DNA from 2 places in the Pseudomonas sp. S9 genome. Region 1 is predicted to be linked to the other one. Evidence: predicted binding sites of a transcription regulator. Region 1 holds the regulator's gene; the other holds the start of a gene.
The links. Region 1 encodes FliA, which starts transcription of late flagellar genes. Its sites were predicted from a motif close to CTAAAGTTTNNNNNNNNNNNGCCGNTAA; they were not measured.
Positions count from the first base shown of each region.

Region 2: the regulator FliA is predicted to act here: its motif matches at 2,616-2,643, upstream of PSES9_RS0119385 (methyl-accepting chemotaxis protein).

Region 1 is NZ_AFFX01000001.1:48,277-52,699, forward strand. Features, by position in the region: gene flhF (flagellar biosynthesis protein FlhF) at 1-830, shown strand, start outside; gene fleN (flagellar synthesis regulator FleN) at 944-1,774, shown strand; gene fliA (RNA polymerase sigma factor FliA) at 1,771-2,517, shown strand; gene PSES9_RS0100270 (chemotaxis response regulator CheY) at 2,648-3,022, shown strand; gene PSES9_RS0100275 (protein phosphatase CheZ) at 3,042-3,830, shown strand; gene PSES9_RS0100280 (chemotaxis protein CheA) at 3,843-4,423, shown strand, end outside.
Region 2 is NZ_AFFX01000011.1:133,342-137,764, reverse strand. Features, by position in the region: gene ptsP (phosphoenolpyruvate--protein phosphotransferase) at 1-119, opposite strand, end outside; gene PSES9_RS25085 (hypothetical protein) at 174-335, shown strand; gene PSES9_RS0119385 (methyl-accepting chemotaxis protein) at 437-2,467, opposite strand; gene ampE (regulatory signaling modulator protein AmpE) at 2,767-3,603, opposite strand; gene ampD (1,6-anhydro-N-acetylmuramyl-L-alanine amidase AmpD) at 3,611-4,162, opposite strand.

The sequences.
Region 1 (4,423 bases):
CCAACCTGTGGCGCCGCCTGCAGCGCATGGGCTTGCCCGCGGATGTCGCCCGGCCCTTGCTGGAGCGCGTTGGCGAAATTGCCGAGCCTCGCCAGGCCTGGCGCATGTTGTTGGCACATATGGCTCACGCGATTCAGGTTCCCAAGCAGGAGCCGCTGGAAGAGGGTGGTGTTATTGCCCTGGTCGGCCCGGCTGGCATGGGCAAGACCACGACCATTGCCAAGCTGGCGGCGCGTTATGTACTGAAGTTCGGCGCGCAGAATATCGCGCTGGTCAGCCTGGATAGCTATCGCATTGGCGCTCAGGAACAACTGAAAACCCTGGGCCGCATTCTCAATGTGCCGGTGACGCTGGTTGATCCCAGTCAATCGTTGACCCAGGTCATCACCCCCTTGATGCGCAAACGTGTGGTTTTGATCGATACTGCAGGCCTGCCAGCCAACGACCCGGCGCTGCGAATGCAGCTTGAAGCCTTGTCGAGCCGCTCGATTAATGCGAAAAACTACCTGGTGATGGCCGCGACCAGTCAGAATCAGGTACTGAAATCGGCTTATCATAGTTATAAGCGCTGTGGGCTTATGGGTTGTATTCTGACTAAACTGGATGAAGCGGCAAGCATGGGTGAGGTTCTGGGGTTGGCGATGAGCCAGCGCCTGCCAGTTGCATATGTGACTGATGGTCCTCGAATTCCTGATGATCTACAGCTGCCGCGCAGTCATCAGTTGGTCAGCCGCGCAGTTGGCCTTCAAGCACAGGAAGAACCTTGCGAAGACACCATGGCTGAAGTCTTTGCGGGTCTTTACCAGCAACCGGCTAGACAGGCGAGTTGATGCGTCACCACATGATCTTTGATACAGCTTGCATGCAAGCTTGTTGTGTTCATCTTAGTCGAAGCTCAATGGACAGGATGCTTCTGACCAACGTGAACAAGGAGCGTAATTAAATGGCTATGCACCCAGTGCAAGTAATTGCAGTTACTGGCGGTAAGGGCGGCGTCGGCAAGACCAACGTGTCCGTCAACCTGGCAATGGCGCTGGCCGAGGAAGGCCGGCGCGTCATGCTGATGGATGCTGACTTGGGGCTGGCGAACATTGATGTGCTGCTGGGGCTTACACCAAAGCGCACGCTGGCAGATGTCATCAGTGGCGAATGCGACATGCGCGATGTGGTCATCCAGGGGCCATGCGGTATTCGCATTGTGCCGGCAGCTTCGGGCACGCAAAGCATGGTTCAGCTATCGCCCATGCAGCATGCCGGCCTGATCCAGGCATTTAGCGACATCAGTGAAAATATTGACGTGTTGATTGTCGATACCGCAGCCGGAATCGGCGACTCGGTTGTCAGTTTCGTACGCGCAGCGCAGGAAGTGCTGGTGGTGGTTTGCGATGAGCCAACGTCTATTACCGATGCCTATGCCCTGATCAAACTGCTTAACCGCGATTACGGCATGAACCGTTTCAGAGTGTTGGCCAATATGGCGCACACCCCGCAAGAAGGGCGAAATCTGTTCGCCAAACTGAGCAAGGTCACCGACCGTTTCCTCGATGTCGCATTGCAATACGTTGGCACCGTGCCTTATGACGAGTCGGTGCGCAAAGCCGTGCAGAAGCAACGTGCAGTTTTTGAAGCATTTCCACGTTCAAAATGCTCCATGGCGTTTCGAGCAATAGCCCAGAAGGTCTGCACCTGGCCTTTACCCGCCAATCCGCGTGGGCATCTGGAGTTTTTTGTCGAGCGTCTGGTGCAACAACCTGCTACTGATACGCCGGCATGACAGCGGCGTCTGGACTCCGAATGTATAGCAAAGCGCAAGGTAAAGACTTGCAACATCAGCTAATCGAACGGTATGCGCCATTGGTCAAGCGGATTGCCTATCACCTTTTGGCGCGCTTGCCTGCGAACGTTCAGGTCGATGATTTGATCCAGGCCGGAATGATCGGCTTGCTTGAGGCTTCGAAAAAATACGATGGCTCCAAAGGCGCCAGTTTCGAGACCTTTGCCGGTATTCGTATCCGTGGCTCAATGCTTGATGAAGTGCGTAAAGGCGATTGGGCACCGCGTTCGGTGCATCGCAATAGCCGCATGGTCAGTGATGCAATTCGATTAATTGAAGCAAAAACAGGTCGTGACGCTAAAGATCACGAAGTTGCGGCCGAACTCCAATTGAGTCTCGAAGATTACTACGGCATTCTTGGCGACACTTTGGGCAGCCGCCTGTTCAGTTTTGACGACCTGCTTGAGGACGGAGAAAATAGCGGCCTGCATGAAGATGTGAGTAGCAGTCAATCAGGCCCATCACGCGAATTCGAGGAAGAGCGCTTTCAAAAAGCGCTTGCCGATGCGATTGGCAACTTGCCGGAGCGCGAGCAATTGGTCATTTCGTTGTATTACGACGAAGAGCTCAACCTCAAGGAAATTGGTGAAGTGCTGGGCGTGAGCGAGTCTCGGGTAAGCCAGTTGCACAGCCAGTGCGCCGCACGTTTGCGTGCGCGCCTGGGCGAGTGGCGAGCTGGATAAATAGTTGGATACTGAAAACCTTGTATAGCGAGGCACGCAGGTGCCTAGCCAGGCCGGTTTCACGATTAGAGGGTGCATTCAGGCTGCTGAGTGCACTGGGGAAGGTACGGAGGTCGACTTGGACAAGAACATGAAAATCCTCATCGTTGATGACTTTTCAACGATGCGCCGCATTATCAAAAACCTCCTGCGTGATCTGGGGTTTACTAACACTGCTGAAGCCGATGATGGCACCACTGCACTGCCAATGCTGCAAAGCGGCAGTTTCGACTTTCTGGTGACTGACTGGAACATGCCGGGAATGACCGGTATTGAGCTGTTGCGCGCAGTGCGTGCGGATGAACGGCTGAAACAACTGCCGGTACTTATGGTGACCGCTGAAGCCAAGCGTGACCAGATCATTGAGGCTGCCCAGGCCGGTGTAAACGGTTACGTGGTGAAGCCTTTCACTGCTCAAGTGCTTAAAGAAAAAATAGAAAAGATATTTGAGCGTGTAAACGGCTGATGTCTGCGCTGAGGTTGTTATGGAACACGATGATTCCCAAGTGGGTGACTTTGAATCGACCCTGAAAAGTAATGCCCACCAATTGCTTGAAAGCCTTGAGCGCGGCAATTTTGGTGATGCTGTCCAGGTTATCAATGAACTGAACAAAGTGCGCGACCGTGGTCTTTATCACGAAGTCGGCAAGCTGACGCGCGAGCTGCACAGCGCAATCGTCAACTTCCAGCTTGACCCGCGCCTGCCCCATGCGACCGAAGTCTCGCAGATTACCGACGCAACCGAACGCCTCAATTACGTGGTGACAATGACCGAGGATGCGGCCAATCGCACCATGGATCTGGTCGAGCAGAGTGCGCCGCTGGTCAATGATATCCGCACCGAGGCGCAGAGCCTGAGTGCCGACTGGGGGCGTTTCATGCGCCGCGAAATGGGCGCCGAAGATTTTCGTGAGCTGGCCAAGCGAGTCGAGTTGTTCCTGGTCAATAGCGAGCGAGACAGTGGCAAGTTGTCAGGGCACTTGAACGATATTCTCCTGGCCCAGGATTACCAGGACCTGACCGGCCAGGTGATCAAGCGCGTCACCCAGTTGGTCACTGAAGTTGAAAGCAATCTGCTCAAGTTGATGCTCATGGCCACCCAGGTTGATCGCTATGCCGGCATCGAACATGACCAGGAGGCATTGCGTGCAGAAAAACAACAAGAAAAAAATCCATCTCAGGGTGAAGGTCCGCAGATTCATGCCGATAAGCTTGATGACGTCGCAGCGAGTCAAGATGACGTCGATGATCTGTTGTCCAGTCTGGGATTTTAGGAGCACGTCCATATGAGCTTCGGCGCCGATGAAGAAATTCTCCAGGATTTCCTGGTAGAGGCCGGCGAGATACTCGAACAATTGTCCGAGCAGTTGGTTGAGCTTGAGAGCCGCCCGGATGATATGAATCTGCTCAATGCGATTTTTCGGGGATTTCACACAGTTAAAGGCGGTGCCGGTTTTCTCCAGCTCAATGAGTTGGTGGAGTGCTGTCATATTGCGGAAAACGTCTTCGATATCTTGCGTAAAGGCGAACGCCGGGTCGATTCGGAGTTGATGGACGTTGTGCTTGAGGCACTGGACGCCGTCAATGGCATGTTCAGTGAAGTACGCGAAGGTGTCACGCCCACTGCCGCGACCCCGGAGCTATTGGCTGCATTGGCCCAGCTGGCTGAGCCAACGCCTGCTGCGGGCGTCGCCAGCCCAGCGCCAGTTGTTGCTGCGCCTGCTACTGCGCCGACTGCGGCAACCTCCAACGATATTACCGACAGCGAATTTGAACAGTTGCTCGACGCCCTTGACGAAACGCCACAGCAGGTCGATGCCCCGGCTGCCAGTGATGAAATCACTGACGATGAATTCGAGTCGCTACT
Region 2 (4,423 bases), on a different contig from region 1:
AGATAACCGGGCATGACTAGACCAGCGTCAGCCAACCTTTCAGCCAGCATGCACAGTACTTCGTGCTTATCGCCTGCATTACGACCCATCTGGATCTGCGCAGCCTCTATCTCGAGCATGGAGCGCCTCCTGTATGAGCGTGAATTTAGCGATTGGCAGTGCGCGAATCAGTCATGAACGCGGACAGTCCTGAAGCACGGATGACCGTCGCAATGGCGCATCAGCGCAATCCATGGCGGGGGAAAACTGTCGATAACCAATGGCTGGAACATCTACCGCGCGCAAGCACCATCCTACAACACCTGGCGCGCATTGCCGAACGCCTGCCTGCATGATTGCAGCGCCGAGGTTTAAGGGACGCGGGCTGCGCTGGCATGCCCTGCGCACCCCTGCTCTCGGGCAAGACCCGCCTGACGGGGGGGGCTTGCCCGCCGGTTCAGACGCGGAAGGCACCAATCAGCTGCTTGAGCTGCGACACTTGCGCCGACAACTCACGACTGGCTTGTTCGGTATCGCTGGCGCCCTCTGCGGTTCGCTCGCCCGCCTGATTGATCTGCACGATGTTCTGGTCGATGTCATGGGCAACGGCCGTCTGCTGCTCGGCGGCGGCGGCGATTTGTTGGTTCTGGTCAACGATCATGCCCACTGCGCCGAGGATATTCTCCAGCGCGGCCTGCACTTTGCTCGACTCGCTCACCGTGTCATCAGCCATTTTATGGCTCACGCCCATTGTCTTCACTGCCGCGCCCACGCCGCCCTGCAGTTTTGAAATCATCACTTCAATTTCTTCAGTGGATTGCTGTGTGCGCTTGGCCAGGTTACGCACTTCATCTGCAACCACGGCAAAGCCCCGGCCCTGCTCACCGGCGCGTGCAGCTTCAATTGCGGCATTGAGAGCCAGCAGGTTGGTCTGCTCGGCCACGCCCTTGATCACGTCCAGCACCTGGGAAATCGACGCGCTGTCGCTGGCCAACTGGTTGATGACCAGAACCGACTGATCTATCTCGCCGGCAAGCCGCTGAATACTGCTGACTTGCGACTCAAGCAAGGCGCGGCCACTGATGGTTTCATCATTGACGCTGTTGGCGCTGCCTACCGCAGCCGCAGCGCTACTTGCCACCTCCTGCGCGGTCGCAGACATCTGGTTCATCGCCGTGGCGACCTGCTCGATCTGCCCCAGTTGCCCCGCCACCGCCTGGTTGCTCTGCGCGGACACCGACTCAACCCGCCCAGCCTGGCGCTCAACCTCGACAACCGTTTGCCCCACGCGATTGATCAGCTCGCGGATTTTCACCACGGTGCCGTTGAACACCAGCCCCAGCTCCCCGACCTCGTCCTGGCTGCTGGCCTTGAAGCTAACGGTCATATCACCAGTGGCAACCTGGTTCATGGTCAGGCCAAGCTGCTTGAGGCTGGTACGAACCGACACATAGAAACCGCTGTAAAGATAGAAGATGAGCAGCAAAACCAGCCCCAGCGCTACAGCCATCAGCACCATTCGGTTTTGACTGGCTTGCACCCGCGTTTCAAGACGCTGGTCAAGCAGGCTGACCACGGCATCGCTTAAATCATAGGTCTTGGCGATCAAGGCCGTGGTATCAGTAAAGAAGGCGCGCCATGGCGCATTGAGCGAGTCGGCTACTACCACTCGATCCTCGAACAAACGGATCGCCTCAGGCAGCGATTTCTGGCTGGCATCGGCCAGTCCCGCCAGTGCCGAGCGCACATCCTCGCTAGCGCTCAAGGCCTGCTGGACATCAACAGAATAAGCGCTACCGAGGGTTTCCAGAAACTCAAGCAAATCCGCGAAGGTGTTGCTGTCGGCCGAATTCAACAGCCCCTGGCCCAGGGTTGCCGCCCCCAATTCGCGACCCTGGCCCAGGGCCTGGGTCACCTGGGGCATGCTGCTGATCAGCAGGTTCGTCAGTTGGCGTACAGCCCGTTCACTGTCCTGGATCAAGCCAGCCTGGCTGGCGATCAACTTGCTAAACACGCCGGCCCGACTTAGCAGCTCACGGCCCAGGTTGACTTTACTGCGCAGCGATGGCTCTGCCTCAATCGCTTCCAGAGCCGCCTTTACCTGTTCGTACTGGGCGTTGAATTCCGCAAGATCCGCCTCTGAACTGACAGCAGGCTGCATGCCAGCCAGATTATTCTCGATCGAGGATTTAGTCGCGCTCAACTCGTCGGCCAGGCCACTGCCAGTGCTATTACTGCCCAGTTCGGCATCGACACTGAGTAAATTGGCGTAAAGCTCGGCATCTCGACGTAGTTTCAACGAACTCGACAGCAACTCAATGCTGTTGCGCGCAGACTCGCTCACCTGATACTGACGGTAAGCGTCATGCATCAGGAAGTAGTTGGTCACCAGCATGGGCAGGAAAAACAAGATACTGATCAAACCAAACTTCATGCCGAAGCTGAGGCGGTTCATCAGAGCGATGGCCGGATACAACGCAGTCTTCACAAGACGTCTCCAGATCGAATTATTTTTATTAATTGGTAGTTCTCAGACGGACTACCTTTAACTTCTCACGCGCACTTCAACGCAGCAGAACAGGACGATTGGCCAGGCAGCACAATCCATCACACCTGCGAGGGACAATGTATACCTGTTATCGACCTGATTCTCTGTAACTTAAGGTAAGTGACGAACTGAATATCGCCTGATAAACGACCACACACTCAGCGGCGCAACGCTTCGCGATCAAGCGCTCAACCGGCCCTTGGCCTGACAGGTTGAGACGCTCGGGATGCTGCAGAGGCTTAGAGGAACAGGGTCCACAACGCAAAGATGGCGTACCAAAGAATTGCGCAGCGCACCAGCAATTGCCAGAGCTCATCGAGGCTATTGACCCCAGCCTCCCCCAGCACGGGCGCAGTCACTTCACTGGCAGCCCTGGCGACATTGGTGACCAGCCGTGCAGCGCTGATATCCCAGCTCAGTAACTCATGCAGCAACGCCCGGCTGACGCCCACGAAGTTACCGACCAGGCCAAAACTGACGCAGAGCAGCCGAGCGGGCAGCCAGTCAAAGGCATGACGCAGCTGGCTGGCTCGCGCTTGCAATGCAGCTTGTTGCGAGTGCTCTTCGATCAATGCCAATAGCCGATACGCCAGCGCAACCAGCGGGCCAAGCAAGGCGTACCAGAAAATAACCGCGAAGAAACTTTGATAGGCCTGCCAGACCAGGTATTGCTGCACATCGGCCAGCAAGGCGTCGGGGGCCTGCGCATCAATGCCCAGGTCGCGCCGCGCCACAAGGTAAGCAGACTCACTGTCACTGCGCCGCCAACTGTCGCGAAAAGGCCCCAGCGCGACCCACAAGTCGCCACGCCCAAGGCTGTAGACCACGACCAGCAAATGAACAGGCAGGGCCAGCCATCCATAGGCAACAGTGGACAACACAGTGAGAACCAGCGCCAGGATAACCAGTGGCAAGGCCAGCATGCCAACGAGCGTCAACCAGGGGCTAGCCAATTGCTTTTTGTTGCGTTCAACCTTGGCCAGCAGCCGCAACCAGGGGCCATCTTGCTGGACGGCACTGCGCCAGGACGAAAACTTCTCTACCCAGAGCACCAGCAGCAACACCAGAAAATTCATATCCGCCTCATTGTTCAGTCAAGCCAGAGCGCAAACGTTGCCAGTCAAACGCCGGGCCCGGATCGGTTTTACGTCCAGGAGCAATATCACTGTGGCCGCGCATGCGCTCAAGAGTGATCTGCGGATAAGCACGTTGCAAGGCTAAAGTCAGGGTTTTCAATGCATGATATTGCGCATCGCTAAAAGGGAGCTCATCGGTGCCTTCCAGTTCGATCCCCAGGGAAAAATCATTACAGTTTTCGCGACCGTCAAAACACGAAACGCCCGCATGCCAGGCTCGGTCCAGACAGGAGACAAACTGGGTGATGCTGCCATCACGCTCAATCAGGAAGTGCGCGGAAACAGTCAGCGCTGCGATCTCAGCAAAATAGGGATGTTGGTCAACATCGAGCCGGTTCTGGAAAAAAGCCTGTACATGGCCGCCACCGAATTCGCCTGGTGGCAGGCTTATATTGTGTATCACCAACAACGAGATCTCACCCGCCGGGCGCTCATTGCAATTCGGTGACGGACAGTGGCGAACCCCTTGAAACCAACCTGTACGAGAATCCAGTTGCATACAATTTCCTCTAAACAGGCGACTACTCTAGAGCAGCAGCATGACAGGGCCAAGGGGGAAAACCGCTCAAAACCTTGCGCACCATAAACGGCGGACAGAAAAGCGCTGTCCGCCCTACGAGATAAACATCATCCGTAGGGTGTGACAACGCGAAGCTTGTCCACAAAAAACAGCCAAGCGACCTTGTTTAGACCATAGACGGCAGACAAAAAAGCGCTGTCCGCCCTACGGGTTAAAACATCATCCGTAGGTTGTGGCAAC